Regions from separate parts of the Rhizobium sp. CFBP 13726 genome, predicted to be linked through region 1. Evidence: predicted binding sites of a transcription regulator. Region 1 holds the regulator's gene; each other region holds the start of a gene.
The links. The regulator PhoB, encoded in region 1, activates phosphate uptake and scavenging genes when phosphate is short. The targets are predictions, from matches to a motif close to TGTCATNNANCTGTCAT.
Positions count from the first base shown of each region.

Region 2: a site for PhoB is predicted at 4,722-4,738, ahead of IFT66_RS03770 (bifunctional 2',3'-cyclic-nucleotide 2'-phosphodiesterase/3'-nucleotidase). Genes of this name have one in related genera too.
Region 3: a site for PhoB is predicted at 8,065-8,081, ahead of IFT66_RS10940 (YdcH family protein). Genes of this name have one in related genera too.

Region 1 covers NZ_JACYUU010000003.1:373,451-383,290, forward strand. The annotation lists gene pstC (phosphate ABC transporter permease subunit PstC) at 103-1,587, shown strand; gene pstA (phosphate ABC transporter permease PstA) at 1,584-2,900, shown strand; gene pstB (phosphate ABC transporter ATP-binding protein PstB) at 2,916-3,731, shown strand; gene phoU (phosphate signaling complex protein PhoU) at 3,783-4,496, shown strand; gene phoB (phosphate regulon transcriptional regulator PhoB) at 4,622-5,305, shown strand; gene IFT66_RS15885 (DMT family transporter) at 5,287-6,201, opposite strand; gene IFT66_RS15890 (ArsR/SmtB family transcription factor) at 6,326-7,114, shown strand; gene IFT66_RS15895 (PACE efflux transporter) at 7,053-7,487, opposite strand; gene IFT66_RS15900 (GcrA family cell cycle regulator) at 7,684-8,223, opposite strand; gene IFT66_RS15905 (aspartate aminotransferase family protein) at 8,675-9,840, shown strand, end outside.
Region 2 covers NZ_JACYUU010000001.1:767,311-777,150, forward strand. The annotation lists gene IFT66_RS03755 (GGDEF domain-containing protein) at 1-883, shown strand, start outside; gene IFT66_RS03760 (FMN-dependent NADH-azoreductase) at 886-1,503, opposite strand; gene IFT66_RS03765 (LysR family transcriptional regulator) at 1,638-2,606, shown strand; gene IFT66_RS03770 (bifunctional 2',3'-cyclic-nucleotide 2'-phosphodiesterase/3'-nucleotidase) at 2,642-4,642, opposite strand; gene IFT66_RS03775 (PadR family transcriptional regulator) at 4,915-5,616, shown strand; gene IFT66_RS03780 (DUF1203 domain-containing protein) at 5,627-6,091, opposite strand; gene IFT66_RS03785 (GNAT family N-acetyltransferase) at 6,162-6,719, opposite strand; gene sseA (3-mercaptopyruvate sulfurtransferase) at 6,722-7,603, opposite strand; gene IFT66_RS03795 (alanyl-tRNA editing protein) at 7,670-8,407, opposite strand; gene IFT66_RS03800 (cysteine synthase A) at 8,432-9,469, opposite strand.
Region 3 covers NZ_JACYUU010000002.1:760,833-770,672, reverse strand. The annotation lists gene IFT66_RS11000 (flavin monoamine oxidase family protein) at 1-270, opposite strand, end outside; gene IFT66_RS10995 (DUF2312 domain-containing protein) at 365-637, opposite strand; gene IFT66_RS10990 (DUF1244 domain-containing protein) at 735-1,043, opposite strand; gene IFT66_RS10985 (N-formylglutamate amidohydrolase) at 1,067-1,864, opposite strand; partial or broken gene IFT66_RS10980 (DUF1036 domain-containing protein) at 2,155-2,529, shown strand; gene pyk (pyruvate kinase) at 2,529-3,968, shown strand; gene IFT66_RS10970 (alpha/beta fold hydrolase) at 4,031-5,068, opposite strand; gene IFT66_RS10965 (tetratricopeptide repeat protein) at 5,078-5,731, opposite strand; gene ykgO (type B 50S ribosomal protein L36) at 5,839-5,964, opposite strand; gene IFT66_RS10955 (5-(carboxyamino)imidazole ribonucleotide synthase) at 6,109-7,182, opposite strand; gene purE (5-(carboxyamino)imidazole ribonucleotide mutase) at 7,191-7,688, opposite strand; gene IFT66_RS10945 (YdcH family protein) at 7,710-7,913, opposite strand; gene IFT66_RS10940 (YdcH family protein) at 8,143-8,319, shown strand; gene IFT66_RS10935 (ArsR/SmtB family transcription factor) at 8,438-8,695, opposite strand; gene IFT66_RS10930 (sulfite exporter TauE/SafE family protein) at 8,803-9,588, opposite strand; gene IFT66_RS10925 (thiamine phosphate synthase) at 9,725-9,840, shown strand, end outside.

The DNA of each region.
Region 1 (9,840 bases):
TGGCGTCAGTCGCTGCGTTTTGGATGGCGAAACATATTGATTCCGATGGTGGGATTTGTGCGGTAATGGGTGCCGTCGATGGCGGTAGGCCGGGGGATTTTAATGAGCACACCATTGATTTTATTGATTCTGGCGATAATTGCGATCGCTTGTTACGTTGTCGGAACCAGGCACGCCCTGGCAATCGCCGGCGGCCGTTCCTCAAAGCTTCATTCACGTCCGGGCTACTACGGCACCTTCGTCGCACTCTGCGCCGTTCTGCCATCGGTTCTCATCCTGGCCGCGTGGCTGGTCGTCAGCCCGCTCTATATCAACTCCACTGTCCTCGATGGCTTTCCTGAAGACGTAAAGGCGCGTTCGCCGGCCGAACAGGGTCTCTCCTTCGGCATGGTAAGCTCGCTTGCGCGCGGCATGAACGTACTGAGCCTGGACGAGATCGAGCGCATCGGCGGAAATCCCGTCGAACTGCGCGCAGCGCTTGGCGCTAAGGGCGTCCCGCTTGCCGGCGACCCCGAACCATACATGGTCGAGTCCGCTGGCGATCTCAACGTAATGACCAAGATCAGCAACTGGGTTATGACCGCGGTAGTCCTTCTGGCAGCCCTGATCGGCGCCGGCTTTTCCTACACGCGCATCGCGCCGCGGTTTCGGGCTCGCAACCGTGTCGAGAAGGTGATCCTCGCCAGCCTCGTCGTCGCATCCTCGATCGCGATCCTGACCACGGTCGGCATCGTTGCCTCGATGCTGACGGAAGCAACGCACTTCTTCACCAGCATCCCGCCGTGGGAGTTCTTCTTCGGCACCGTCTGGGATCCGCGCTTTGCGGCCGCCGGCGCCACGGACTCGGCTGGTCAGTTCGGCCTTATCCCGCTGCTTCTCGGCACACTCTATATCGGCTTCGTCGCCATGCTCGTCGCCGTCCCGAGCGGCCTGTTCTCCGCGATCTACATGTCGGAATACGCCTCCCGCGGTGTCCGCTCCGTGGCAAAGCCTCTGCTCGAAGTTCTTGCCGGCATTCCCACCATCGTCTACGGCTTCTTTGCCCTGACAACGGTCGGCCCGTTCCTGCGCGACCTGTCTTCGCAGCTGAATGGCCTCGTAACCGGCGATTATGCAAATTTTATCCAGGCGCAGAGCGTTCTCACCGCCGGCTTCGTCATGGGCATCATGCTGATCCCTTACGTCTCGTCGCTGTCGGACGACATTATCACCGCCGTGCCGGGAACGCTTCGTGACGGCTCGCTCGGTCTCGGTGCCACCCAGTCCGAAACCATCAAGAAGGTCGTCCTGCCGGCAGCACTGCCGGGCATCGTCGGCGCACTTCTGATGACTGCCTCACGCGCCATCGGCGAAACCATGATCGTGGTGCTTGCAGCAGGCGTCGCCGCCCGCATGCAGCTCAACCCGTTCGAGCCGATGACGACGGTGACCGTCAAGATCGTCAGCCAGCTGACGGGCGACCTTGAATTCACCTCGCCGCAGACGCTTGTCGCCTTCGCACTCGGCATCACGCTGTTTGCGATCACGCTTTGCCTCAACATCTACGCGCTCTACATCGTGCGCAAATACCGGGAGCAGTACGAATGACCGACGTGGTTTCCTCCACCGCCGGCGTCTTGGCCAAGCCTGCCCGTCGCGATATCGGTATCAAACGCCGCTACGCCGCCGAGCGCCGCTTCCGCGCCTATGGCATCGCTGCTCTCTCGTTCGGCATCCTGTTCCTGATGCTCCTTCTGTGGTCGGTCGTCTCGAAGGGCTATACCGCCTTTCAGCAGACGATGATCACCATCCCTGTGGAGTTCTCGCAGCAGATAATCGACAAGGATAATGTGCGGGCTACGGATCCGGCCAAGCTGATGACGGCCAACTACCCGATCGTCGCCCGCAATGCGCTGGCGAAGGTTCTGGGCGTCGCCGAAAACGATCGCCAGGGTCTGCGTGCCGTCAACCAGATGATTTCGGACGGCGTTCGTGGCCAGCTGCGCGATATGGTCGTTTCCGATCCTGAGATCATCGGCACGACCCAGACGGTTTCGCTTCTGGCAGCCGGCGATATCGACAGCGCCGTGAAAGGCCAGATCAATCTCGACGTGGCGGAAACCAGCCGCAAGGTGTCCGACCAGCAGGTCGGATGGATGAAGCAGCTGGCCGACAGCGGTGCGCTCGCCAAGGAATTCAACACCGGCATTTTCTTCAACGGCGCGTCCAGCCGTCCGGAAGCAGCCGGCGTCGGCGTCGCTCTGATCGGCTCCTTCTATATGATGCTGATCGTGCTCGTCCTGTCCCTGCCGATCGGCGTCGCAGCCTCGATCTATCTTGAAGAGTTTGCCCCGAAGAACCGGTTCACGGACCTGATCGAGGTCAACATCAACAATCTCGCAGCGGTCCCGTCGATCGTCTACGGTCTGTTGGGTCTCGCGGTCTTCATCAACTTCATGGGCCTGCCGCGCTCGGCCTCGCTCGTCGGCGGCCTGGTGCTGACGCTGATGACGCTGCCGACCATTATCATCGCCACCCGCGCGGCACTGAAAGCAGTACCACCGTCGATCCGTGCTGCAGCGCTCGGGCTCGGTGCCTCGAAGATGCAGACGATTTTCCACCATGTCCTGCCGCTTGCCATGCCCGGTATCCTGACCGGTACGATCATCGGCCTCGCGCACGCCCTCGGCGAAACCGCGCCGCTTCTTTTGATCGGCATGGTCGCCTTCGTGGCAAACTATCCGACCACGCCGATGGATCCGTCGACAGCGCTGCCGGTACAGATCTACATGTGGGCTAACGAGGCGGAACGCGCCTTCGTTGAACGAACCTCGGGAGCGATCATGATCCTGCTCCTGTTCCTGATCTTGATGAATGTTGGCGCAATTCTCTTGCGACGCCGCTTCGAACGGCGTTGGTAGAGGAAGGGGGAAGCAATGAACATGATGTCAGAAGCTGCAGCTGAGAAGGCGCTGGACAAGAAAATGAACGACGTTGCATATAAGATGATCGGCAAGGATGTCTCCGTTTATTACGGTGACAAGCGCGCTCTTTATGACGTGAACCTGAATGTCCGCCAAAATACCGTCACTGCTTTGATCGGTCCGTCTGGCTGCGGCAAGTCCACCTTCCTGCGCACGATGAACCGCATGAACGACACGATCGAGGGTTGCCGCGTCACCGGCAAGATCACGCTCGACGGCGACGATATCTACGACAAGGAAATCGACGTCGTGGAGCTGCGTGCCCGGGTCGGCATGGTGTTCCAAAAGCCGAACCCGTTCCCGAAGTCGATCTACGAGAACATTGCCTACGGTCCCCGCATCCACGGTCTTGCCCGCGGCAAGACGGAAATGGACGCGATCGTCGAGGCAAGCCTGCAGCGCGCCGGCCTCTGGGCAGAAGTCAAGGATCGCCTGCATGAAGGCGGTACCGGCCTTTCCGGCGGTCAGCAGCAGCGCCTTTGCATCGCCCGTGCGATCGCCGTTTCGCCTGAAGTCATTCTGATGGACGAGCCGTGCTCGGCACTCGACCCCATCGCCACGGCCAAGGTCGAGGAACTGATCCACGAACTGCGCGCCAACTACACGATCGTGATCGTCACCCACTCGATGCAGCAGGCGGCCCGCGTTTCGCAGCGCACGGCGATGTTCCATCTCGGCCACCTGGTCGAGGAAAACGATACCGACAAGATGTTCACCAATCCGGATGACCAGCGCACCCAGGATTACATCATGGGCCGCTTCGGCTGATGCGAGCGCAGAACCCGTCAGCCGCAACTGCAGACATCAAGGATCAGACACATGGTTTCGACCCATATTCTCTCGGCCTATGACGAGGAACTGAAATACCTGAACCGCCGGATTTCCGAAATGGGCGGTCTGGCGGAGCAGATGTGCGGTGATGCCGTGCGTGCGCTCGTCAACTCCGACTCGGCGCTGGCCCAGAAGGTCATCTCGGACGACGTCATTCTCGACCACGCCGAGCGCGATATCCAGGACAAGGCGATCGTCACCATCGCCAAGCGTCAGCCGATGGCGGCCGACCTTCGCGAGATCATCGGCACGCTGCGCATTGCAGCTGACCTGGAACGCGTCGGCGACCTTGGTAAGAACACCGCCAAGCGCGTGCTCGCCGTGCAGGGAACAGGCGTCCCGCGCAAGCTCGCCCGTGGTCTGGAGCATCTTTCCGAACTGGCGCTGGTGCAGCTCAAGGACGTTCTTGATGTCTTCGCCAACCGCTCCGCGGAAAAAGCCGAAATCATCCGCCAGCGCGATGAAGAGATTGACGCGATGTACACCTCGCTGTTCCGCGAACTCCTCACCTACATGATGGAGGATCCGCGCAACATCACCACCTGCACCCATCTCCTGTTCTGCGCCAAGAACATCGAGCGCATCGGCGACCACGCGACGAATATCGCCGAGACCATCTACTACATCGCGACCGGCGCACAGCCGGAGGGCGAACGTCCGAAGGACGATACGTCCAACATGCTCGGCTCCGCCGGGACATGATGCAGCTCTCCCGAAATCGCCTGCCGGTTTCGGGACGATAACTGCCAAAACCAATGACCTGAAGCAGCGCGAGCGGATCTGGCGGATCTAAGTGCGGTTCGGGACGAGTGACGGAGCAAGTCGGAATGCAGCCGAAGATCGCAGTCGTGGAAGACGAAGAGGCCCTCAGCGTCCTCCTTCGGTATAACCTGGAGGCCGAGGGTTACGAGGTCGATACCGTGCTTCGCGGTGACGAAGCGGAAATCAGGCTTCAGGAGCGCGTTCCGGATCTTCTCATTCTCGACTGGATGCTGCCGGGCGTTTCAGGCATCGAACTCTGCCGTCGCCTGCGTATGCGGCCGGAGACGGAACGCCTGCCGATCATCATGCTGACGGCGCGCGGCGAAGAAAGCGAGCGCGTTCGTGGGCTTGCCACCGGCGCAGACGACTATGTGGTCAAGCCTTTCTCGACGCCGGAACTGATGGCCCGCGTCAAGGCGATGCTGCGCCGTGCCCGACCCGAAGTGCTGTCGAGCGTCCTCAAATGCGGCGACATCGAACTCGACCGCGAAACCCACCGCGTTCACCGCAAGAGCCGCGAAGTTCGCCTCGGGCCGACAGAGTTTAGACTTCTGGAATTCCTGATGGCGTCGCCCAGCCGCGTCTTTTCGCGCTCGCAGCTGCTCGACGGCGTCTGGGGCCATGACATCTATGTCGACGAGCGTACCGTCGACGTGCATGTAGGGCGCCTCCGGAAGGCGCTCAACTTTTCCAACATGCAGGACGTCATCCGCACGGTCCGCGGTGCCGGCTACTCGATGGAAGCCTGAGCACCGCGTCTCCTAGCCGGCAGCGTCATGGCAATCACGCCGGTCACGACGCAGGCGAGACCGAGCCAGGCTGTCGAGGCAAGCGTTTCGCCGAGAAACACGACGCCGATGCCAACGCCGATCGGCACCCGCAGATAGGCCTGCGCCGTCGTGCCGACGGAGCCGAGCGTCTGGACCAGCCGGAAATAGATGACGAAGGCCAGCGCCGTCGAAAATACCGCCAGCGCCAACAGGGCGAGCATGGAATCGGCGCTGGGCGTCAGCGTCCAGGGCCGATCGACCACGAGGCTCACGGGAATGAGGATGGCCGCCCCTGCAATCAGCGATCCCGCGGCGGGCATCATCGGGTCCAATCCTTTAAAATTCTTGCCGAAGATGGCAGCCGCCGCATAGCAGATCGTCGCCGCCACGATGGCGAGTTGCGCCCAGAGGCTCTCGCCCGAGCCGGCAAGCGCCTCCATGCCGACGATCAGGCATATGCCGACAATGCCTGCGGCAACTCCAAACAGCTTGGCCGCAGAGACGCTTTCATGGCGGGTGATCAGCGCCGTCAACAGAAAGGCGAAGATCGGCGTCGTTGAACTCAAGATGGTGGCAAGGCCCGCATCGGTCGTCTGTTCGGCCCAGGCGATGAGGGTGAAGGGGACCGCGCTGTTGAGGCAGGCCTGAACCGTGAAAAGCTTCCAGGTCTGCCGGTCGGTCGGCAGCTTCAATCCGCGAAGGCGTAGTGCCGCAGCGAGAATGAGCCCGGCGACCAGTGTTCTGACGGCAATAAAGGTGACAGGCGAAATCGTCTCCACACCGACTTTGATCAGCGTGTAGGACGCGCCCCAAAGCGTCGCGAGCGTGAGGAGCAGCAACAGATCCGTTGCCATGCTTGTTTTGGTGTCCGCCATTCCAGTTCCTGTCCCCATGAATGCAATCTCCGCCCCTCTTAGCGGAACCAGGAAAAGAAATGCTTCGACGACGGCCGAACCGTTGACCGCTGACGGCAAAGTTTTCCGGTGCTAGAACTGGATCATGCCCAATATGGTTTCAGGAAATACGATTGCGGAAGTTGCAAGCCTGATCGGCGATGCTGCACGCGCCAACATGCTGTCCGCGCTGATGGGCGGACAGGCGCTGACGGCGGGCGAACTGGCACGCCACGCCGGCGTCACCGCGCAGACCACCAGCGGCCATCTCGGCAAACTGGCGCAGGCTCGCCTGATCGAGGTCGAGAAGCAGGGCAGGCACCGCTATTACCGACTTGCCTCTCCGGAAGTCGCGCACGCGATCCACGCGTTGATGGCAGTCGCCGCGGATGGGCCGAAGCGCCATCATCCTGTCGGCCCGAAAGACGAAGCGTTACGGCTTGCCCGCACCTGTTACGATCACATGGCCGGCCGTCTCGCCATCGCGCTCGCCGATGCCCTAACAGGAAGCGGCTACATGCTGCTCGGCGATGGAGCCGGCCTGATCACCGACGAGGGCAGACGGTTCTTTTGTGATTTCGGGATCGATCTCGAACAGCTGACCCGTTCGAAACGCCCGCTCTGCCGGACATGCCTCGATTGGAGCGAGCGACGGCCGCATCTGGCGGGACAAATGGGTGCGGCGCTGCTGGACCGCGCTCTTGGCGTCGGCTGGATCGGCCGCCGAGAGGAAACCCGGGCTCTGCGGATCACGCGCGCCGGAGAGATCGGGTTTGCCGAGACATTCAGGCTTCCATCGGACTGGCGTATTGCACCGTCCGAAACTCTGATGGTCAGGCGGCTTCCTGGGTCTTCCATTCCGGCAGCGGGAACAGCTTGTCGTAGCCAAGATTGAAGAGATAGGCATAGACCACGTAGAACAGCGCGATCGCGATATCCATTGTCAGCGCATGGAGAAGGGTAATCTGCAGATACCACGCGATAAACGGCATCAGCACGACCAGCAGACCGATTTCGAACAGCACCGCATGAGCAATGCGCAAGGCAGGCGTCTTCAGCGTCGTACCCCGTCGCGCCTGCAGAAAGCGGTCGAAACCCAGATTGTAGAGGTAGTTCCAGCCGGTCGCGACCGTCGCAGACACGACGCCGACAATGCCCATATGTTCGGCCGGCATGTCGAAGACGAAAGCGCCGAGCGGCACCATCATCAGAAGCCCGATGATTTCAAAGCTGATGGCGTGGCGAATACGGTCTCTTATCGAGCGCATGATCTTCCCCTTTAGGTGCGGTTCATGCCGGGTCGTCCCGGCGTTATGCCCATTCAGGGGGAGGTCGTCCTCTCTCGAGGCCGAAATAGGAGCCCAGGGAGTGCGAGGCAAGTTTTTTCAGCGCAAGTCAGCCATGCCGAAAACGCAAAAGGCGGGCCAGAGCCCGCCTTCGATCTTGTTTCCGCAGCCGCCTGACTCAGGACGCGCGGGCAGCCGGACGACGGCGCTCGTGCACTGGCTGGTAGGCAAGCTTCGCGTGATATTTGCAATAGGGCGACGCATCCTGCGCATCGCAACCGCAGAAATGGAAGTCGTCCGTCAGCGGATCGCCGACCGGCCACTTGCATGTGCGCTCGGTGAGATCCGTCAGCGACAGACGGCGCGAGATCGGCACGACGACGCTGCCGGAAGCGGTGTATTTCACCGGCTCCGCGACGTTGACGTCCTGATCTTCCTTGAGGGCGTTTGCACCCACCGTCCGTGCTGCGGGACGGGCTGTGTCGCGTCCGGCAAAGCTCGGCGCGCGCGGAGCTGCGGGCGCTGGGCGCTTGGATGCCGGGCGATTGGCCGACGCCGAACCGCCTGCTTTGGCGCGACCCGGAAGGTTGAGACGGTGCACTTTGCCGATCACGGCATTGCGGCTTACGCCTCCAAGTTGGGCTGCAATCTGGCTGGCGCTGAGACCTTCCGACCATAGTTTTTTAAGTCGCTCGACGCGCTCATCAGTCCAGTTCATGCCGTTCTCCGCCTTTGAACGTTGCTGGCAGACAGAATCCGTTCACCTCTGCGGCGAAATAAATCCGCCGCACCCACGCAATCTATGCTTCGAGGTGACTAGTTCCGCCGCATGCGTTCTAGTAATTGAGGATTAACCTAGTGTGTGGCTGACTCCGTGGCAAGAGTCGCTCGAATCGCCGCGAATCGATTTCGCGGTTTTCCCCAACTTGCTGCCCTCAAGAGTCATTTTTGTCACAGACCGAAATGCCGCAACACAGCATCAGGTTGCATCGCGGCGTATGCCCCGAAAGCCCTATAAAACACCAAGTTTTGTTGACATGGAGGCACTTAGCCATGATAGTGCCCGCGCCGCCCGGTGGGCGGCATTTTTGATTTTTCAGGCCGCATTCCCGGTCTCCGGAGAGGTCTGGAGAGGGGGGTCGGAACCTACCCAGAGGAGTGATGTCGCCATGGCTGAAGCCGCACTTTACGACACGTTTGCCCGGGCACCTTTGCGCTTTGATCGAGGCGAGGGCGTATGGCTTGTGACGGAAGGTGGCGAGCGATATCTGGATTTCGGGGCAGGCGTTGCCGTCACCTCCTGCGGTCATTCCAATCCGCATCTGGTAAACGCGCTGAAGTCGCAGGCCGAGAAGGTCTGGCACCTTTCCAACCTCTACGAGATCCCGGAGCAGGAGCGTCTGGCCCGCCGTCTGGTGGATGCCACCTTCGCGGACAAGGTGTTCTTTACCAATTCCGGCGCCGAAGCGCTTGAGACCGCCATCAAGACGGCGCGTCGCTATCATTTCTCCAAGGGTCATCCGGAGAAATTCCACATCATCACCTTCGAAGGTGCCTTCCACGGCCGGACCATCGCGACGATTGCCGCCGGTGGTCAGGAAAAATACATGGAAGGCTTCGGCCCGAAGGCGCCAGGGTTCGATCAGGTGCCGTTCGGTGATCTCGACGCCCTCAATGCTGCGATCAACGAAAACACCGGCGCGCTGCTGATCGAGCCGATCCAGGGCGAGGGCGGCGTGCGCGTCGTGGACAAGGAATTCCTGCGCGAGCTGCGTCGCATCTGCGACGACCGGGGTCTGCTGCTGATCCTCGACGAAGTGCAGAGCGGGGTTGGCCGCACCGGCCGCTTCTTCGCCCACGAACTGACAGGCATCACGCCTGATATCATGGCTGTTGCCAAGGGCATCGGCGGCGGCTTCCCGTTCGGCGCCTGCCTTGCGACCGCAGAGGCTGCTTCCGGCATGAAGCCCGGCATTCACGGCACGACCTATGGCGGCAATCCGCTCGGCATGGCCTGCGGCAACGCGGTGCTCGACGTCGTGCTGGCCGATGGCTTCCTTGAAAATGTCCGCGATGTCGCGCTCGTGTTCCGCCAGGGACTGGCAAGCCTGAAGGACCGTTTCCCTGACGTGATCGAAGATATCAGAGGCGAAGGCCTGATGCTCGGCATCAAGGCAAGGGTGCCTGCTGGCGATCTGGTCGTTGCAATGCGCGATGAGAAAATGCTGTCAGTACCTGCTGGCGATAACGTCGTGCGCCTTCTGCCGCCGTTGACGATCACGGCGGAGGAAGCCCGCGAGGGGCTCGCACGGATCGAACGGGCAGCGGAAAAGCT
Region 2 (9,840 bases), on a different contig from region 1:
ACTCATGGTATGGGGCACGGCGCTGCTCTATATCGACGCCATCGCCATCATTCTTCTCTATGAGCGTTTCGGCCGGATCTTCAGGCGCCATATCATCCTGCGCTTTGCCGTCAGCGGTGCGATCGTTCTAAGCTTTGACCAGCTTGCCTTCTATTCCGGACTGCGATTGCTGTTCGACGCGCCGCTATCGGTCCTGTTCGGCGGTTGGTACGCCAAAATGCTCGCGGTGATCATCTATTCCGTGCTGCTGCTCGCCTATCTCAAGGTCGAACAGATCCCGAGGCTTGCCTTGTCGCGGCGCGAAATTGCCGACATTTTTCACGATCTGACGTTTCGCGAGCGGTATCAGGCGCTGCTTGCCACAAGCGGCGTCGATCGGTTGACCGGCGTTTTCGATCGCAACCGGCTGGAAGCCGATGCGCCGGCGATGATCAAGCAAAGTATCGACATGCGGCAGCAGCTCAGTCTCGTGATCATCGACGCAGACCGGTTCAAGGACGTGAACGATCTCTTCGGTCACATGAAGGGGGACGAGGTGCTCAAGGACGTGGCAGCACAGCTCAAGGCCCGAACGCGGCCGCGCGATCATCTCTCGCGGTTCGGCGGCGAGGAGTTCGTGCTGATCCTGCCGAACACGAACCACGAAGGAGCCTTGGCGCTCTCCGAACGGCTTCGCCAGGATATCTGCGCGTCTGTCATCAGGCCGGACGGCAAGTGCATCACCGTATCGATCGGAGTGGCGACCACGTCTGACGATGGCGACACATTCGCCACGCTGTTCGGCGTTGCGGACCAACGCCTCTATCACGCAAAGAAAGACGGCCGGGACAATGTCCACGGCCGTCAGGGGCGTCTCGTCTCACCAACCGGTGTGGACGTCTAGGATCAGGCGGCCAGTGCAAGCTGCTGCGTGCGATCCTGTGCGGCGGCAATCGCCTTCTCGTACGCTTCCGGACCGAATGCGGTACCTTCAATGTAGATCACTTCGACATCCGTCATGCCCATGAAGCCAAGAACCGTCTTGAGGTAAGGAACGGCGTGGTTCATCGCCATGGCCGGGCCTTCCGAATAGATGCCGGCGGCCGACAGAACCACATAGACCTTCTTGCCGGTCGCAAGTCCCTGCGGACCTTCGGCTGTGTAGCGGAACGTCATGCCGGCGCGGGCAACGTTGTCGATCCAGCTTTTCAGCGTCGAATAGATATTGAAATTGATCAGGCCCGTGGCAAGCACGACCGTATCGGCGGCGAGCAACTCGGCGACGAGTTCGTCGGACAGTTTCGCTGCTGCCGCTTCCTCGGAATTGCGAGCGTCTGCGGGCTTGCGGATCGCAGATGTGGTCACGGTGTCGAGATGGGCGATCGGGTTCTGACCCAAATCACGGGTCACAACGGTCGCGCCTGGATGCTGGACCTTCAGCTTGTCGACAAATTCCGTAGCAATCTTTGTCGACAGCGATTCGTTGCCGCGAGGGCTGGATGTCACGAGAAGGATGGATGGCATTGCTTTGTTTCCTATGAATTTCTCGACGGTGGGAGACTGGAGGTCGCCTGTCTGAGAAGACAAATAGGAGTAGACGGCAATCGATGGAATGGGGATAATGTCGAAGCTTTCCATCTAAAATCTGGATAGGTCACATGGACGCGAATCCCACCCTCGATCAGCTGCAGGTCTTCATCGCAGTTGCCGAAAGCGGCAGTTTTTCGGCAGCCTCACGTCTGCTGAACCGGGCTCAGTCGGTTGTCAGCTACACGATTGCCAACCTCGAGACGCAGCTCGAAATTCAGTTGTTCGACCGGGCCGGGGCGCGTCAGCCAAAACTGACCGAGGCCGGACGGGCGATGCTGATGGATGCGCGGCGAATTGTTGCCGACCTGCAGATCATGCGGTCTCGGGCAAAGAGCATCACTCAGGGATTGGAAGCCGAGATCACGCTGGCCGTCAGCGTGATGGTGCCGGCCGACGCGGTGGTAAGCCAGCTACGCGAATTCCGAGAGAAATTTCCAAGTGTCGCCCTCAACCTCAGCGTCGGGGAACTCGGCATGGTGATGGGCCAGGTCATCAGTGGGCGGGCCGGTATCGGCATCGGTGGCGCTCTCCTGAAGCAGGACGATTCGCTGGTTGCCGAAAGGATCGGTCATTCCTACCTCTTGCCGGTCGCAGCGCCGGATCATCCATTGGTGGAGCTCAACCGCACACTCACCCTTGCCGATGTGCGCGACGAGACGCAACTGGTCGTGACCGACGCGTCAGGGCTTACCGCAGGGCGTAACTTCAATGTCTTGTCCTACAAGATCTGGCGCATCAGCGACATCGCCACCAAGTATCAGCTGATCAAGGGTGGGCTTGGTTGGGGTGGGCTTCCAGCCTCCCTGGTGCTCGATGACATCCGCAACGGCGATCTGGTCGCGTTGGATATCGACGCGTACGAGCAGGGGCAATATCCGATCTACGCCTTGCGAAAGGCATCCAATCCGCCCGGACCCGCGGGACAGTGGTTGATCGAATCGTTTGCAGCCAAGCTGTCCTCATGTCCAAACCATGATGACCTTCCCGAACTCCTGAAGCAGGAGCCGGAAAGGACGTATTGGCAGGCTGCCGAATAACGCGGGTCCTCGGCCGGACGACTGGATGGGACGCCTCAGAGAACCAGTCTGAACTTCGCGAAACCGTTCTCGCCGTCGCCTGCATCCTCGATCTTCGTCCCCTTCAGACTGCCGGCAAACTGGCGCGCCTTGGGTCCGGTCTCGAACAGGGCCGTGGATCCGGGCTGCGCCTTGAACGACCAGTTGTCGTCGGCCGAAGGATTGATCGTCCCTTGATCGATGATGTAGCGAACAACGACGTCGCGGTTGGTGTCGGGTGCGACGAAAATGACCTTGTCGCTGGCGATCTCCGGAAACTTGCCGCCACCGCCGGCACGGTAGTTATTGGTGACGACGACAAACTTCTGTGCAGGATCGATCGGCTTGCCGTCAAACATCAGGTCGACGATACGGTGAGCATTCTCGTCCAGTACCTTTCCGTCCTTGTCGAAGCGCGACGGCTGGGACAGGTCGATCTGGTAGGTCACGCCATCGATCACGTCGAAATTGTAGGACGGGAAACCGGCGTTGAGCAGCGGAACATCCTTTGATCCCGGCTTGACCTGGTTGAACATGCCAGCCGACATTTCCAGCCAGTTCTTGACCTGCGCGCCCGATATCAGCACGGCCTGAACCGTGTTGGGATAGAGATAGAGATCCGCGACATTCTTGATGGCGATGTCGCCGGTCGGGACGTCGGTGAAGTAATCCGCACCGCCGCGACCGCCGGCCTTGAAGGGAGCAGCGGCGGACAGCACCGGGAGGTCCTTGTACTCGCCATCCTTCAGCATGTCCTTGATGTACCAGGTCTGCGCATTCGAAACGATCTGCACCGATGGATCATCCGCGACCAGCGCGAAGTAGGAATAGAGCGGCGCGGATGTCTTGCCGACCGGACGGCGAATATAGGCAAGCGTCGCCTCGTGTTCCGGCTTGATGGCCGCGGTGACCTCAGGCTTGTCCTTGACGTCGGCAACGATCTTGCGATTTTCGTCGCGGTGATAGATCGGTCTGACTTCCGAGGTGGAATCGACGATCTTCCAGCCGCTGCCATCCTTTTCGATCAACAGGTCGATCAGACCCATATGGGAGCCCCAGAACCCGGCCATGACGGCGGGCTTGCCCATCAGCGTGCCTTTCTTGGCATCAGCGCCGGCAATGCCCTCGAAATCCTTTGGACCCGGGAAGACCAGATGCTGGTGGCCGGTGAAGATCGCATCGATACCCTCGATCCCTGCGAGATAAAGAGACGCGTTTTCCATCCGATCGCTCTGGCCGGAACCATCGATGCCGGAATGGGAGAGGGCGATGACGATGTCGGCGCCTTCCTCCTTCATGACGGGCACCCAGGCCTTGGCAGCATCGACGATATCGCGCGTCTGCGCCTTGCCCTCAAGATTCTTGCTATCCCAGGTCATGATCTGTGGCGGCACGAAGCCGATGAAGCCGACCTTGATCGGGGTCGACTGGCCGGAACCGTCGCGGATCTGCTTTTCGATGATCACGTAGGGTTTGAAGAAGAGATCGTCGTCTTTGGCGTTGGAGGCAAGCTGGCCCTTGGTCAGGTTGGCGCAGACATGCGGAAAGCCGGATCCTGCAAGAACCTTGAACAGGAAATCGAGGCCGTAGTTGAATTCGTGGTTTCCAAGCGTGCCGACGTCATATCCCAGCACGTTCATCGCAGTGATCACAGGATGCTTGTCGCCCTCCTTCATGCCACGCTCATAGGCGATGTAGTCCCCGAGCGGATTACCCTGCAGGAAGTCACCGTTGTCGATCAGCATCGAATTTCCGGCTTCGGCTCGAATCGAATCGATGATCGAGGCGGTACGGGCCAGTCCAAGTGTGTCGTTCGGCTTGTCGGCATAATAATCATAAGGGAAGACATGCACGTGGATGTCTGTCGTCTCCATCAGCCGCAGATGCGCCTGGTTGGCGGCCGCGCGTGCCGCAAACGGGTGGAGCATGACCAGCGCCGATGTGGCCGCAATGCCACCGAGAAGGGATCGGCGCGAGACCGCATGATTTTCGAAAAGGTCTTTGGTAAAAAGCGACATCTAATATCTCCCTCCGGATCACTGATGGAGGCGAGCTTAGGCACAATAGCCCAAGGACGCATCCCTTAAATGACGGTCGGCGAAAGTTCGGTGACTGCCGGGTAATGACGCGACGGTCAATCCGGATCGGCCGCACCGCGCGCCGCAGATAGCTCGAAAAAAATCCGCCACAAAAACCAAAAGGATATGACTTAGATATATCTGGCAGCTTGCAGCGTTGCGAAAATGTGCTAGTTTTAGATATATCGAAAGATACTCTAAAGGAGAGTAAGATGTTTCAACGATTTGAAGCCCACAGAAGCTGCAACGCCGATCGCTCGGGCTTCGAGGGACTGTTCACCATACGGGGCGGTCCGTTCAGCAAAGGCTTTGCGGGTAGGGGCTTTGGCGGAAAAGGCGGGCCGGGCGGTGGTCGTGGCTTCGGCGATGATGGCGAGGGTCGTATCGGTCGCTTTCTGATGCAGGGCGATCTCAGACTGGTCGTCCTGGCCTTGATCGAGAAAGAAGCCCGCCACGGCTACGAGATCATAAAACATATCGAAGATATGACGTATGGTTTCTACGCACCCAGCCCCGGCGTCATCTATCCGACGCTGACCTATCTTGAAGAAGCCGGTTACGTGACGGCTGAAGCGGATGGCAACAAGAAGCGTTACACCATCACTGACGAGGGCCGTGCGCACCTCGATGAGAACCGCAGTTTCGCAACGACCATCCTCGAGCGCTTGTCCGAGCTGGCTGAAAAGATCAAGCAGAAGCAGGAACGGCACGAACACCACCGCGATCACGACAGGGGGCCACATCATGACCGCGGCCCGGCTCTGCCGCGCAGTGTGGAAGCGGCGCTTCTCAACCTGAGAGAAGTGTCGGCTCGCAGGATCGAACAAAACGACAAGGCTGCGGGCGATCTCGTGCGGCAGCTCCTCGATTTTGCCGAAAAGCTGGAGCGGGACGGCGGAGACCCGCAGGCATAAGGGGCTCCTGCTAAGCCGCGTCAATCCGGCACTGGAAACAGTTGTTGCGGGCCGAACGAACGTGGACATAGGCGATATCGGCGCGTTGAAGCAGGTCTTCGGCGCGCCGCATGATTTCGGACGTCGGGGTCACCGCACCCGTGCCATAGACGATCCTGTTATCTTCTGCATAACCCCGGACGATGTAATCGGGACTGACCAGAATTGGCGGTAGAACCTCTTCCGCGATAAACCGTGGGCAGGGCGTCTTATGCAGGAAGATGGGACCGGTTTCGGCATAGGGCTGCGTTGTCGGAAACGGTCGATAGGCAAGAACGAACAGGCTTTCGCCCGCGTCGATATTCCTGAGACAATGGCGGCAGGGATATCCGGGACCATCCGAGATCATGGTCTCCGGCTGGTGTCCGTAGGAATCGCTGCCTCCGTTCCATAGATGCTCTGCGTGGTCACCCGGGATCGCGTTGAAGATTGGCATGGTCGTCTCCTTTTCTATATATAGGAGATGACCCGTCGGGCTTTGAAGCGCCACCCGATCCTTGCGCGAGCTAGCTGTCCAGCACCTTTACCAGTTCCGCGCTGGTCATCGGCACGATCTCGGCCTCGTATGTCGAGACGGGCGAAAAACCCATCATCTGGTAGAGCTGCAGCGCTCGGGGATGGTCGAGCGAATTGGTGGTGACGGTGACCTTCTCCGGGTTGTTCTGCCACGCAGAATAAAGAGCCTGCGTCAGGAACCACTTGCCGATGCCGAGCCCGAGGGCCCGTTCGAACAGGCCGAAATAGGACAGCTCTACGACGTTGTCGTCAGTAGAGTTCAGCTCGTAGAAGCCGGCTGGCGATCCGTCGACTAGAAGGATCGTGATCGAACAGCGCGGGTTGTGGATCGCGGCCGCAAGCTCGGCGTCGGACAGCCGCAGCCTATCGTACCAGTGCCAGCGTTTGCCGACTTGCCGGTATAGGTACCGGTAGAAATGCAACGGCACTTCGGTAGCGCGTATGATGGCGGTTTGAATGTTGGCCGGAATCGATATGCTTGTCTTGGGCGCGGCCGTCATTTCCAGAACGGTGACGCGCGCCTTCAGCGGTACGGGCTTTTTCGCCATCGTTACGCCTGCGACGAGATTGCAGGGGTAGGCTTAGCCGGTCCTGTCTCGATCGGCGTGTCCGAGCGTCCGCCCCATTCCGTCCAAGACCCGTCATAAAGCGCGTTGTCCTCATGCCCGAGCGATTCCAGCGCAAGCGTGATGATCGCAGCGGTAATGCCCGAACCGCAGCTCGTCACGACCGGGCGCCCCAAATCGATTCCCGCGGCTTCAATAGCCTGGCGCAGTTCGGGTATCGTCTTCAGCTTGCCGTTTGTCGAAAAGCTGCTGGAGGGAGCGTTGACGGCACCCGGCATGTGACCGGAGCGCATGCCAGCGCGGGGTTCCGGCTCTGTGCCGGTAAAGCGTCCGGCCGGCCGTGCATCGGCGATCTGGCTTGTACGATCGCTGACGAACGACATCATCTGATGGTAGTCGATGACCTTGTCGAGGCGAAGCTCCGAATCGAAATTGGACGCAACCGGCGAGGGGATTTCGGTTTCGAGCGCGCGCCCTTCCGCCTTCCAGCCATCGAGGCCACCGTCCAGGATAAACACCTGTTTCGCACCCATGATGCGGAACAGCCACCAGCCACGCGGCGAAGAAAAGATGCCCGGACCGTCATAGATGACGATGCGGTCATTCTCGCTGATGCCGAGCTTGCCGACAGCATCGGCAAACACATCGGGCGAGGGCACCATATGTGGGAGGCCGGTGGAATGATCCGCGACTTTGTCGTGATCGAAACGCACGGCACCGGGAATATGCCCTGCCGCATATTCGGCATCTGCATCGCGGTTGTGGGCAGGCAAGTAGAAGGAGGCGTCGACGATTCTCAAATCCGGGCTTCCGAGCTCGTTTTCGAGCCACTCGGACGAAACGACGAAACGGCTGGTGTCGCTCATGTCAAAACTCCTACCTTGATAAAACGCGGTATTCGGTGAGAAACCGGTTCGGACAAACGAGTGTCTTCAGGCATCCGCGGCGATATCGCCGAACCGGATCCGGAAGCGACGGTTTTCCTTGCCCTTTTTCTCGATTTTGGAAATGTGGATAGCGCCCACTTCCCCGGTGTTTGCAACATGTGTGCCGCCGCACGGCTGGCTGTCAACGCTCGAATCCTCGCCGATGCAGACAAGGCTGACGCGCCCGAGCCCGACCGGCGGCCGGACGTTCTTCGATTTGACGATGCCAGGGTTGGCCGCCAGTTCCGCGTCGGTGATCCATTGCAGGTAGACCGGATGGTTCTGCGTGACGAGATCCATCAAGCCGGCGGTCACCTCGTCCTTGTCGATCACGGCCGTCATGTCGAAATCGACACGCGATTCGTCTTCGCCGACTGCGGCACCGGTGATCGGGTAGGAGCAGACGACCGACAGCAGATGGCAGGCCGTATGCATTCGCATCAGCTTGTGCCGTCTGTCCCAGTCGACATGCATGACAACAGTTTCGCCGACCGTCGGCCGCGGCTCGCCTTCGAGTGGAACGTGGACGACGATGTCCTTCGTCTCGCCGTGCCGTGTCTGGCCAAGCTTGATCCTGGTTCCGTCGGCGCGCTCCAGACTGCCGGTATCACCAGGTTGCCCCCCAGATGTCGCATAGAAGCAGGTGCGGTCGAATTCGATGCCGCCATCCTCATGGATCGCGGTAACAACCGCCTCCAGTGTCGAGAGATAGAAGTCGTCGCGATAGAGGAGTTCGGTTGCCATCGGTTCTGTTCTCTGCGGTCGGTTTCAGACGGTTTCGAACGGAATATCGATCTTGGTCTTCTTCGTGAGCCAGCCCGGAACCGGCAGGCCCTTGGACTGCAGAAAATCCGGGTTGAAAAGTTTGGACTGATAGCGGTTGCCGTAGTCGCAAAGGATCGTCACGATCGTATGGCCGGGACCGAGATCCTTCGCGAGGCGCATCGCGCCAGCGATGTTGATGCCGGAAGAGCCGCCAAGGCAAAGCCCCTCGTTCTCGATCAGATCGAACACGATCGGCAGCGCTTCAGCGTCCGAAATGCGATAGGAAAAGTCAGGCGCAAACCCTTCGAGATTGGCGGTGATACGTCCCTGACCGATGCCCTCGGTGATCGAACTTCCCTCGGATTTCATCTCGCCGTGCGCATAAAATTCGTAGAGTGCGGCGCCTTCCGGATCCGCTATGCCGATCTTGACGCCGGGCTTAAGCGCCCGCAACGCCATGGCTGTACCGACCAGCGTACCGCCGGAGCCGACTGCGCAGACGAAGCCGTCCACCTTGCCGCCCGTCTGTTCGAAGATCTCGGGGCCCGTCATCTCGATATGGGCCTGCCGGTTGGCAACATTGTCGAACTGGTTTGCCCAGATCGCGCCCGCAGGTTCCGTCTTGGCAAGCTGCTCGGCAAGGCGACCGGAAACCTTCACATAGTTGTTCGGGTTCTTGTAGGGAACGGCTGGTACTTCCACGAGCTCGGCGCCCATCAGTCTCAGCGCGTCCTTCTTCTCCTGGCTCTGGGTCTCCGGAATGACGATGACGGTTCGATACCCCAATGCCTTTGCGACCAGGGTCAGACCAATACCGGTATTGCCGGCGGTCCCTTCGACGATCACTCCGCCCGGCTTCAGAAGCCCCTTCTTCTCGGCATCTCTAATGATATAGAGCGCTGCGCGATCCTTGACCGACTGACCGGGATTGAGAAATTCGGCCTTGCCGAGAATCTCGCATCCGGTTGCAACGGATGCAGCCGCCAGCCTGATGAGCGGCGTATTGCCGATGAGGTCGAGAACAGAAGATTGTATTGCCATGGGAAATGCCTTCTTTTTCAAGGATCATGTAATCAGGCTGCATTCGGCGGGCAAGGCATCCGCGCCAAGAAAATCCTTTCCGCGCATCGCGCGCGATGTGATCGCCCCCGCATACCGAGGACTGTCATCTACCGGACAATACCGGCAGGTTTATCGACATGGCTCGGATGCAACTGTATAATACATCCTTCGCCCTGCACTACGCAGAGTGGAGCGCTCGGTTTTGGTTTCAGACGATTCGACCTGATGGCATTGATTTTGAGAACTGAATTTCGTTCACGCCAACGATTGTGGCTTAGTTTATGCATCTGAATATTGAGAGAGTCGATTTTCTGATCTCGCAATACGTAGCCGGCTCTCTGCCAAAGGCA
Region 3 (9,840 bases), on a different contig from region 1:
GGGAAGGTATGTGGTGTCGCCCTCGGCATAGGTCTTCACAAAGGTCCTGCCGAACTCTCTTGCCAATGAGACCACTTCCGGCATGTCGCGGCAAAAGAACTGTCCGCCTGCATCGACGGCCGTGCCATCCTCAAAAACCTGCGCCTCGACGCGGCCGCCGACGCGCTCCTGCGCTTCGAGCAGAACAACGTTCACGCCCGCTTTCATCAGCTGCGTTGCAGCAGTCAGACCGGTAAAGCCGGCGCCGACGACGATGACATCATAATCCATGACCGATTCCGAGCGTCTCTGAGGAAGATGCGATGCTTGCGCCCATGAAAAAACCCGCCGTGGCCGGCGGGTTCCTTGTCGTCTTCGAAATTGTTTAGGCGGCGTCCTGTTCGGCCGGGCTTTCGATCATGCCGAGGGCTGCCAGATAGGTGTCGAGGATGAGGTCCTCTTCCATCCGCTCCTGATCGTCCTTCTTGCGAAGGGCGATGACCTTTTTCATGATCTTGGTATCGTAGCCCATGCCCTTTGCCTCGCCGTAGACATCCTTGATGTCGTCGGCGATGGTCTTCTTCTCTTCTTCCAGTCGCTCGATACGCTCGATAAATGCGCGGAGCTGGTCGCGGGCGACGCCATGAGCATCAGACATCGGGGCCTCCTGATCTTGATCTGTGTTGATTGGCTGTCACCTGCCGAAAAGCGGCGGCAAGGTCAAGGCCCAAATACGCGGGCCTTGTCCGTGGGCGTCAGCCATGGGTCGGCTTGTTGCCCTCGAATGCGGCTTTTTGAGCGCCTGTGGATTCCGACTGGTGCAGATTTTTCCAGTCCTCGTAGGGCATGCCATAGACGATCTCGCGGGATGCATCCTTCGTGAGCGCAAGGCCTGCCTCGTCGGCTGCGTCCTTGTACCAGTTGGACAGGCAGTTTCGGCAGAAGCCGGCCATGTTCATCAGATCTATGTTCTGAACGTCGGTCCGCTCGCGCAGATGTGACACGAGGCGACGGAAGGCTGCAGCCTCGAGCTCGGTCTGCTGTTCCTTGGAAAGTTCGGTCATCGTGACCTCCTTTGTCTGAACGCTCACGCGGGGTAGGGGCCGGTGCGCGACGGAAAGATTTTGTACTCGTGCAATGTGGGGTCTGCATTGAGCGTCGTGAAGATCGGCGCCAGTCTTTGTGCCCAGTCCTCGATGCCTTGCTCGTCGCCGATCAGGTCCTGGCGCACTTCGAGCAGGGTGTGCGGAATGCCCGGGATCATGCAGTGCCGGTACATGGTGTCGCCCCGGAGTGCGCCGTCATAGGGTTCGTTGTCGCCGACGACGATATCGCCGGGAAGGCGAAGCTGCTCGATCAGCGGCACCACGACACGATCGTCGGTATCCCACAGCACGCCCGCATGCCAGGGCCGCGGCGTTTCGCGCCAGTACGGCGTGAAGGAATGCAGCGACAGCACAAGCGGTGCCCGGCCGGACGCGCTGGCCTTCGCGATCGTCTGCTCGACGGCGCGGTGATAGGGCCGGTGGTAGGTGGCAAGCCGAAAATCCCATTCTTCCTGGGTGATGGGATGATTGCCGGAAACGATGGCGCCGTCGGAGATCTTCATGATCAGCGTCGGATCGTCTTCGCCGCGGTTCGGATCGATCAGCAGGCGGGAAAAGCAGCCGAGCACGGCCGGCACGTTCAGAATGTCGGCCAGCCGGCGGGTCAGTCCCTCGATGCCGATATCGAAGGCGATGTGGCGCCGGAATGCGTCTTCTGGCAGGCCAAGATCGCCGTAGCGGGCGGGCAGGCGGTTCATTGCGTGGTCGGCGAGAAGAACCATCCCGCCGTCATAATCGCCGTCTATGATTTCGAACGGTTGGAAGTCGTCTGTGTCCATCGGGGCTTGTACCATTGTTTTGCGCAGCCTGTCCCGGTGATATCTCGGCCGTTTCCTGCCATGGTCGCCGCGGACAAGGCAAGCGGCCCCCGGCGGGCGTTCAGAATATAATCGATTAGATTGCGTTGACTTTCAAACCCTGCCGCGCGAGAAAGTGCATCACGAATAACCATGGAGTCCTGACGGAAACCGTGTCGAAAAAATCCCTTAGAACATATCTTTCCGCCCTGTTTTCTGTGCCTGCCGTGGCATCCGCGCTCTGCGTCAGTGCGCCGCTGTTGATGGCGTCTCCGGCACTTGCGGATTTCCGCGTCTGCAACGGAACCCAGAACCTCGTCGGCGTGGCGATCGGCTACCGTGCCAAGGATGGCTGGAACACCGAAGGCTGGTGGCAGGTACCCGCATCAACCTGCGCGACGCTGATCGAAGGCGAGCTGCAGTCCCGCTATTATTATCTCTATGCCGAGGACGCGGCCCGCGGCGGCCGCTGGACCGGCGGCGTCAACATGTGCGTCGCCGAGAACGAGTTCAAGGTCGTCGGCGTCGACGACTGCTTCACCCGTGGCTTCCAGCGCATGGGTTTCAAGGAATATGACACGGGCCGTCAGGGCAGCTGGATGGTCCAGCTTTCAGACACGTCCGGATCCCAGGAAGGCCAGAATTGATGAGGCGATACCGCAAAGTTAAGATCCTTGCCACACTCGGCCCGGCATCCTCCGACGAGGAGATGATTGCCAAGCTGCACGAGGCAGGCGCGGATCTTTTCCGCATCAACATGAGCCATTCGAGCCATGAGATGATGCGGACGCTGATCGAGCGTATTCGCTCCGTCGAAAAGAAATCCGGTCGCCCGATCGGCATCCTCGCCGACCTCCAGGGTCCGAAACTGCGCGTCGGCAAGTTTGCCGATACCAAGGTGACGCTGGTCCCAGGCCAGACGTTTACACTCGACAATAACGAGGCTCCCGGCGACGAGAACCGAGTCTTCCTGCCGCATCCCGAAATTCTCGAATCGGTGAAGGTCGGCGATCGCCTGCTGATCGATGACGGCAAGCTGGCGCTGCGGGCCGAAAAGGTCGACGGCACGTCGATCACCTGCACTGTCGTTGCCGGCACCGGCATTTCCGACCGCAAGGGTGTGAGCCTTCCCGATACGCTGCTCGCCGTTGGCGTGCTCACCGACAAGGACCGAGCCGATCTCGATGCCGTGCTTGAGACCGACGATGTCGACTGGGTCGCTTTGTCCTTCGTTCAGCGCCCGGAAGATCTCGCAGAAGTTCGCAAGATTGCCCGTGGCCGCGTCGGCATCATGTCGAAGATCGAAAAGCCGCAGGCACTCGAGCGGATCGATGAGATCATTGATCTCTCCGACGCCGTCATGGTGGCCCGTGGCGATCTTGGCGTCGAAATGCCGATCGAGGCGGTCCCCGGCATCCAGAAGCAGCTGACACGCGCATGTCGCCGTGCCGGCAAGCCGGTCGTGGTCGCGACCCAGATGCTGGAATCGATGATCAGCGCGCCGGTTCCGACCCGCGCCGAAGTTTCCGACGTCTCGATCGCCGTGTTCGAAGGTGCCGATGCGATCATGCTGTCGGCCGAATCGGCGTCCGGTCAGTATCCGGTCGAAGCCGTTTCGATGATGGCGTCGATTGCCCGCAAGGTGGAAGATGATCCGCTTTATCCAAGCATCATCTACGCGCAGCGCGCCACACCGGAAGCAACCGGTGCCGATGCGATCTCGCTTGCTGCCCGCCAGATTGCAGAGACGCTGCGGCTCGCCGTGATCGTCACCTACACATCGTCGGGCACAACAGGCCTTCGCGCCTCGCGCGAGCGTCCGAACGTTCCGATCCTGGCACTGTCGCCGAGCGTCAAGACCGCGCGTCGACTGTCGATCGGCTGGGGCATGCACTGCGTCGTCACCCACGACGCGACTGACCTCGACGACATGGTCAACAACGCCTGCCGCATCGTCGCCTCCGAAGGTTTTGGTAAGCCGGGCGACCGGATCATCATCTCGGCCGGCGTGCCACTGGGCACACCTGGCGCCACCAACATGCTGCGCATCGCCTATATCGGTGCAGATGGGCAGAGTGGGGTTTAAACCCGCTATCAACAGCGTGAAATGAAAACGGCCGTCGGAGTGATCCGGCGGCCGTTGTCGTTTCAGGTCTTTTCGATCGAGAAATCCATGTCCGGCATCGGCTCGTCGACCACTTTCGCCAGTCGCGCCTCGACCCTGCGGGCAACGGACTGCAGGTCGCGGTGGTGACCCGCAAGCTTCTCGATCCCGGCGATGGCGAGATCGGTCGCGAGGTAATCCGGCTTGTGGCCGAGGCCGCGGATGACGACCAGTTCGGCGCCGGCGACGGCGGCCGTCAGCGCCTTCGCATGGATATCCATCGAGACGATCTTGTCGCTGTCGCCGTTGATGATCAGCGTCGGTGCGGTGATCTCGCTGTAGCGCGGTGCGACCTTGGTGACGTAGTCGTTGAGATTGGCGACGTCGATCGCGTTGTTGCGGAAGTTCTCAGGCCGCAACACCAGTGCGGTGGCGCCGCCGTCGAGGTAGCGGTCCGGACGGGGGTTGGGATGGAAGACGGCATGGGTTGCCTTCTCCATCAGCACCAGCCCGGCAGGCAGCGCCAGGAAGCGGGTAAACAGGCGTCCGAGATAAGGGCGGGCTGCGAGATTGTAGTACCAGTCGACGCCGCCCGGCCAGGGATGGGTGGCGGGCGCGAGAAGAAGCAGGCCTGCCGTCTTTTCCGGATGGTAGAGCGCGAAGGATGTGGCGATCGCACCCCCGAAGGAATGGCCGACGATGATCGCCTTCTCGATGCCGTAGCGATCCATGAGGCGAGCGATCGTTTCGGCCTGGCCATCCGGAAAGCCGTTCTCTTCGCCGCCACGCTCGGAATAGCCGTGACCGGGACGGTCGACGAACAGCATTTCGGCGCGCCCTTCGAGCGGCCTGCGGAACGCTGCTTCCTGGTCCTTCAGATTGCCGCTGGCGCCGTGGATGAAGACGATGGGGGGAAGGTCGCTCTCGGCTGGGGCTGCGACATGAAGGGCGTTGATACGGATATCGCCGAGATCGGTGAGTTCACCGTCGTTCGGAAGGTTGGCCTCGATCGCTTTCGCCTTCCAGGCCGTGAAGCCGAAGCCGAATGCGATGAGAGACAAGATGAGAGGTACAATCCCCATGGCGGCCCATCAGGTTCGGTTGCCGGCGATCTTTTCGGATAGCTTGGTCACAGCTTCCTGCGCCTCGCGATCGGCGGGGTAGATGTCGAGATAACGCTCCCACGCATTCAGCGCCTGGCTGTCCCGTCCGGCTTCGGTGAGGATTCCGGCAAGACCGGCCAGAGCGCCGAAATGGCGAGGCTCGCGCTTCAGCACTTCGGCAATATCGGCCATCGCCTTGCGCTGGTCGCCCATCGCGTAATGCATTGTGGCGCGGCGGTTCCAGCCTTCGACATAGGCGGGATCGATGAGAGTGACGCGGTCGAGGAAGTCGAGGGCGGCGGCGTTGCGCTTTTCCTTGGCGGCCGTGGCCGCCCAGCCCATCAGGAGATTGACTGTGGGACTGCCCGACTCACCCATGTTCATGGCGATCTGCGTGGCGATGCCGCGCGCCTTTTCCGGATTGCGCTCACGTTTCAGTGCCGCAAATAGTGGGTCGACCCTGGCGTTTAGAGGCTGGCCGGCATTCGGTGCTGCCTCCGGAACGCCCTGCTGCGGACTTTCCAGCGGCGGAGCGGGCGGCATCGGCTGGGATGGCGGCATGGGCTGGGGCAGCGTCTGCGCAAAGGCAGGCACCGCAACACACACAGCAAGGATCACGAAGCTTGAACGAAAATAGCGCATGCGGATAAAGTAATCCGCATGCGCCGAAGGTCAAACCCGAAATTTCACGCTACCGACAATTTGATCGTCTCAGGCGTGCCCGGACAACCCGTCGATATCAGCGCAAATCAGCCCTGGCGGGCCTTGAAGCGCGGGTTCTGCTTGTTGATGATGTAAACGCGGCCCTTGCGGCGAACCAGACGGTTATCGCGATGACGAGCCTTCAGCGCCTTGAGCGAGTTCTTGATCTTCATTGTACTGGTCCAGAAGTCTGTGGGCTCAAAGAGCCGCTTGTCTCTATCAATCGAAAGCGTGCCGCCTATCTGTCGACGAGGGGCGCGCTCAGGTTGGCGTGCAGATAACCCGTGGCTGGATGCGTGTCAACCTTGTGACGCACTTTATGACCGGGTTTTCCGCCCCTTCAGCTCCGTGACATGGCCCATTTTCCGGCCCGGACGGGATTCCGTCTTGCCGTAGAGGTGGACCAGCACGTCGGTCCTCGCGAGCCAGCCGGGCACGTCGAGGATGTCGTCGCCGATCAGGTTGGTCATCACGCAATCGGAATGACGGCGCGGATCGCCGAGGCTTGCGCCGGCCACCGCGCGGATATGCTGCTCGAACTGCGAGACCACGCAGGCAGCCTCTGTCCAATGACCGGAATTGTGCACGCGCGGTGCGATCTCGTTGGCAATCAGGGTGCCATCGGCCATCACAAAGAATTCCATGCCGATCACGCCGACATAGTCGAGGGCAGCGAGGAGCTTTTCGGCGGCACTGCGCGCGGTCTGCGCGGTCGTGTCTGGAATGGTCGCGGGCAGGGTGGAGGTATGAAGGATGCCGTTGCGGTGGATGTTCTCGGCCGGATCGTAGCAGGAGACCGTGCCATCCTTGGCACGCGCGGCGATGATCGAGATTTCGCGCTCGAAGGGCACGAAGCTTTCGAGAACCATCGGCACCGAGCCGAGGTCCGCATAGGCGCCATCGGCCTTGTCGTCGCTGGAGCGGAACACGCGCTGGCCCTTGCCGTCGTAGCCCATGCGGCGGGTCTTCAAGACACCCTTGCCGCCGAAGTCTGCAAGCGCCGCTTCGAGATCGGACTGGCTGTCGACCGCGTGAAACCTTGCGGTCTCGATGCCGCAGCCGTTGAGGAACTGCTTTTCAACAATCCTGTCCTGCGCCACTTCCAGGGCCTTGGCCGGCGGGTAGACCGGAACCGACTGCTGCAGGAACTCGGCTGCCTCGACCGGTACGTTTTCAAATTCGTAGGTCACGACGTCGCAGCGGCTGGCGAGATCGGCCAGCGCCGCCCTGTCGTCGTAGGCCGCCGTGATCTGTTCGTTCGCGACCTGGGCGGCCGGGCAGTCGGCCTGCGGCTCAAGGATGATGATGCGGTAGTTCAGGCGTGCGGCAGCGATCGCCAGCATGCGGCCGAGCTGGCCGCCGCCGATTATGCCGATGGTGCGGATCGTCATGATGTTTCTCAGGGTGCTTCGTCGATGGGATATTCGGCGACCGATGCGGTGTGGTGCGCGCGATAGGCGTCGAGCCGGTCGGCAAGGTCATCGTCGGAAAGGGCAAGCACCGCTGCAGCAAGAAGGGCGGCATTGATCGCGCCGGCACGGCCGATGGCGAGCGTGCCGACGGGAATTCCGGCTGGCATCTGGACGATCGAGTAGAGGCTGTCGGTTCCGCTCATCGTTTTCGACTGGACGGGCACGCCGAACACCGGAAGCGGCGTCAGGGCCGCTGTCATGCCCGGCAGGTGGGCAGCGCCGCCTGCACCGGCGATTATGACCTTGAAGCCCTCGTCGCGGGCGCTCTTGGCGAATTCGTACATCCGGTCCGGCGTGCGGTGTGCCGAGACGATCCGCGCTTCGTAACCGATGTCGAGCGTATCAAGCGTGTCGGCGGCGTTCTTCATGGTCTCCCAGTCGGACTGGCTGCCCATGATGATGGCGACTGCGGGTCTTTCTGACATTCCAGGCCCTTTAAGGTGAACTCAAGCGATGATGTCGGGAATGATCTGGTCTTCGATCTGGGTCATCCGGTCCTTGATGGCCAGCTTCTTCTTCTTCATGCGCTGGATGCGAAGAGCCTCACAGCCGACCTTGATCATGGCATTGATCGCGGCGTCGTAATCTTCGTGTTCCTGGCGAAGTTTCGCGAGTACCAGCCGGTTATCCGCCTGTTCCTGATCACGCATGCTCAGTCCCCATTTTTTACGCCGGCTTTTTGCAAACCCCGGCTTCATCCGCAAGCTCCTACCATCAAACCGCGTTAACTGGAAGTTAGCCGACGCCACGAATTTGCCGCTGAGAGACCATGATTTCTCCTTCGACAAAGCGGACCAACCGTGTCACACTTCTGTTGCAAACCTGAAGCCTTGGCTCAGAGGAGTGCCAAGGCAGGTACCTAAGGAAGGAACATGCCACATGACCGTCCAGGCGCATATCGCATCGCTTGAAAAGAAGCACGGCGACCTCGAAGAGGAACTCCAGTCCGTTCTCGCATCTCCATCCGCCGACGATCGTGAGATCGCAGAGCTCAAGCGCCGCAAGCTGCGCATCAAAGACGAGGTGGAGCGGTTAAAGACCGACACCCGTCATTAGGCGATCAAAAGCGCCACGCGCCTCACGTACATTCGTGAGAGGGTGCCCACAGCGGCACGATAAATTCCAAGACTAAAAGCAACAGTTCTGGTCGTAACGTCACAGTCGCGGCCAGAATTCACGTCCAGAACTGGTCGAGCCACAGGTTGAGCCGGGTGAAGCCGCTGCCGTTCACGGCATAGATGCGCCGCGTTCCCTCTGGTGTGACAGTCACGAGATCGCTGTCCAGCAGTGCTTTCAGGTGCTGCGAGACGGCCGGCCTGCTGATCGGCAGTCCTTGTGCAAGTTCATTCACGGTTTTCGGCGCGCGTCTCAGCTCTTCGAGGAGATGGCGCCGGTTCGGATCGGCAATGGCTGAAAACGGATCGAGTGTCATAGTTTGAAGCTAAGCATAACTTGACGAAGCATCAACCGTTTTCGTGTCTCGCGACCGGCGGAAGGCCTTATTGTAATTGGGTTTTTTATGATGTTCGGATGGACCGGTCAGATCGGCAGGCCGTCCCACAGTAGCTTTACGCCGGCAACGAGAGCGAGCGCGTAGGTCATCGGATAGAACACTTCCGACTTCAGATGCTTGACGATCGCGGCACCGAGCATGGTCGAGACCAGGGCTGCCGGCAGCAATGTCGCCGAGATCGTCAGGTTTTCGGCCCCCAATGCGCCGAGAAGGAAATAGGGGATGATCTTGACGGCGTTGACGATGGCGAAGAAGCGGATGCTGGCCCCGGTGTATTTCTTAGGATCCAGCTTCATCGGCAGAACGTAGATCTGGAAGGGCGGGCCGCCGGCATGCGCCACGAAACTGGCATAGCCCGACAGCGCGCCCCAGAACGTGGCGGCCGCCGGACGATGCGGCAGTGCGGCGGCCGGACGGTTCTTAGCCGGGCCGTAGACCTGCCAGAAGTAGCGGAGGGCGAAGAAGATCGTTGCTGCCGCAATGACGATCCGCAATGCGTCGTCGGAGACATAGGCCGATGTTGCCCAGCCGAGCGCGATGCCGATGACACCGCCCGGCAGGATCATCAGCAGGGTTTTTCTGTCGTTGAAATGGCGCCAGGACCAAAGCGCCACGATATCCATCAGGATCAGGATCGGCAGGAAGATCGCCGCCGCTTTGACCGGGTCGACTGCAAGCGACATCAGCGGCATGCCCATCAGGCCGATCGCGCCGCCAATGCCGCCCTTGGAAAGCCCGACCAGCATCACGGCGGGCACCGCTGCGGCAAAGAAGGCGAGGCTGAGCGTATCGGAGGAAAATATGTCTGGCATGGGCACTTCAGGCTTGCACCGTTGAGGCGGGCAGATGGGATGAGCGGTTGATTGCGCAATCCTTCCGGTCTATCGAATCATTCAAGAGAAAACGAGTGCGGATCGCCGGGTTGCGGTTCGCTGCATGGGAAGAAACATGAAGAAACAGGAAGAGCGTTGCCGTCTGGTGCTGATCGTGCCGCAGGATGCGGATGCGAAAGCGCAGGCGGACCGGTTGGAGAAGGCGCTTGCGGGCGGCGATGTCGCCTCGGT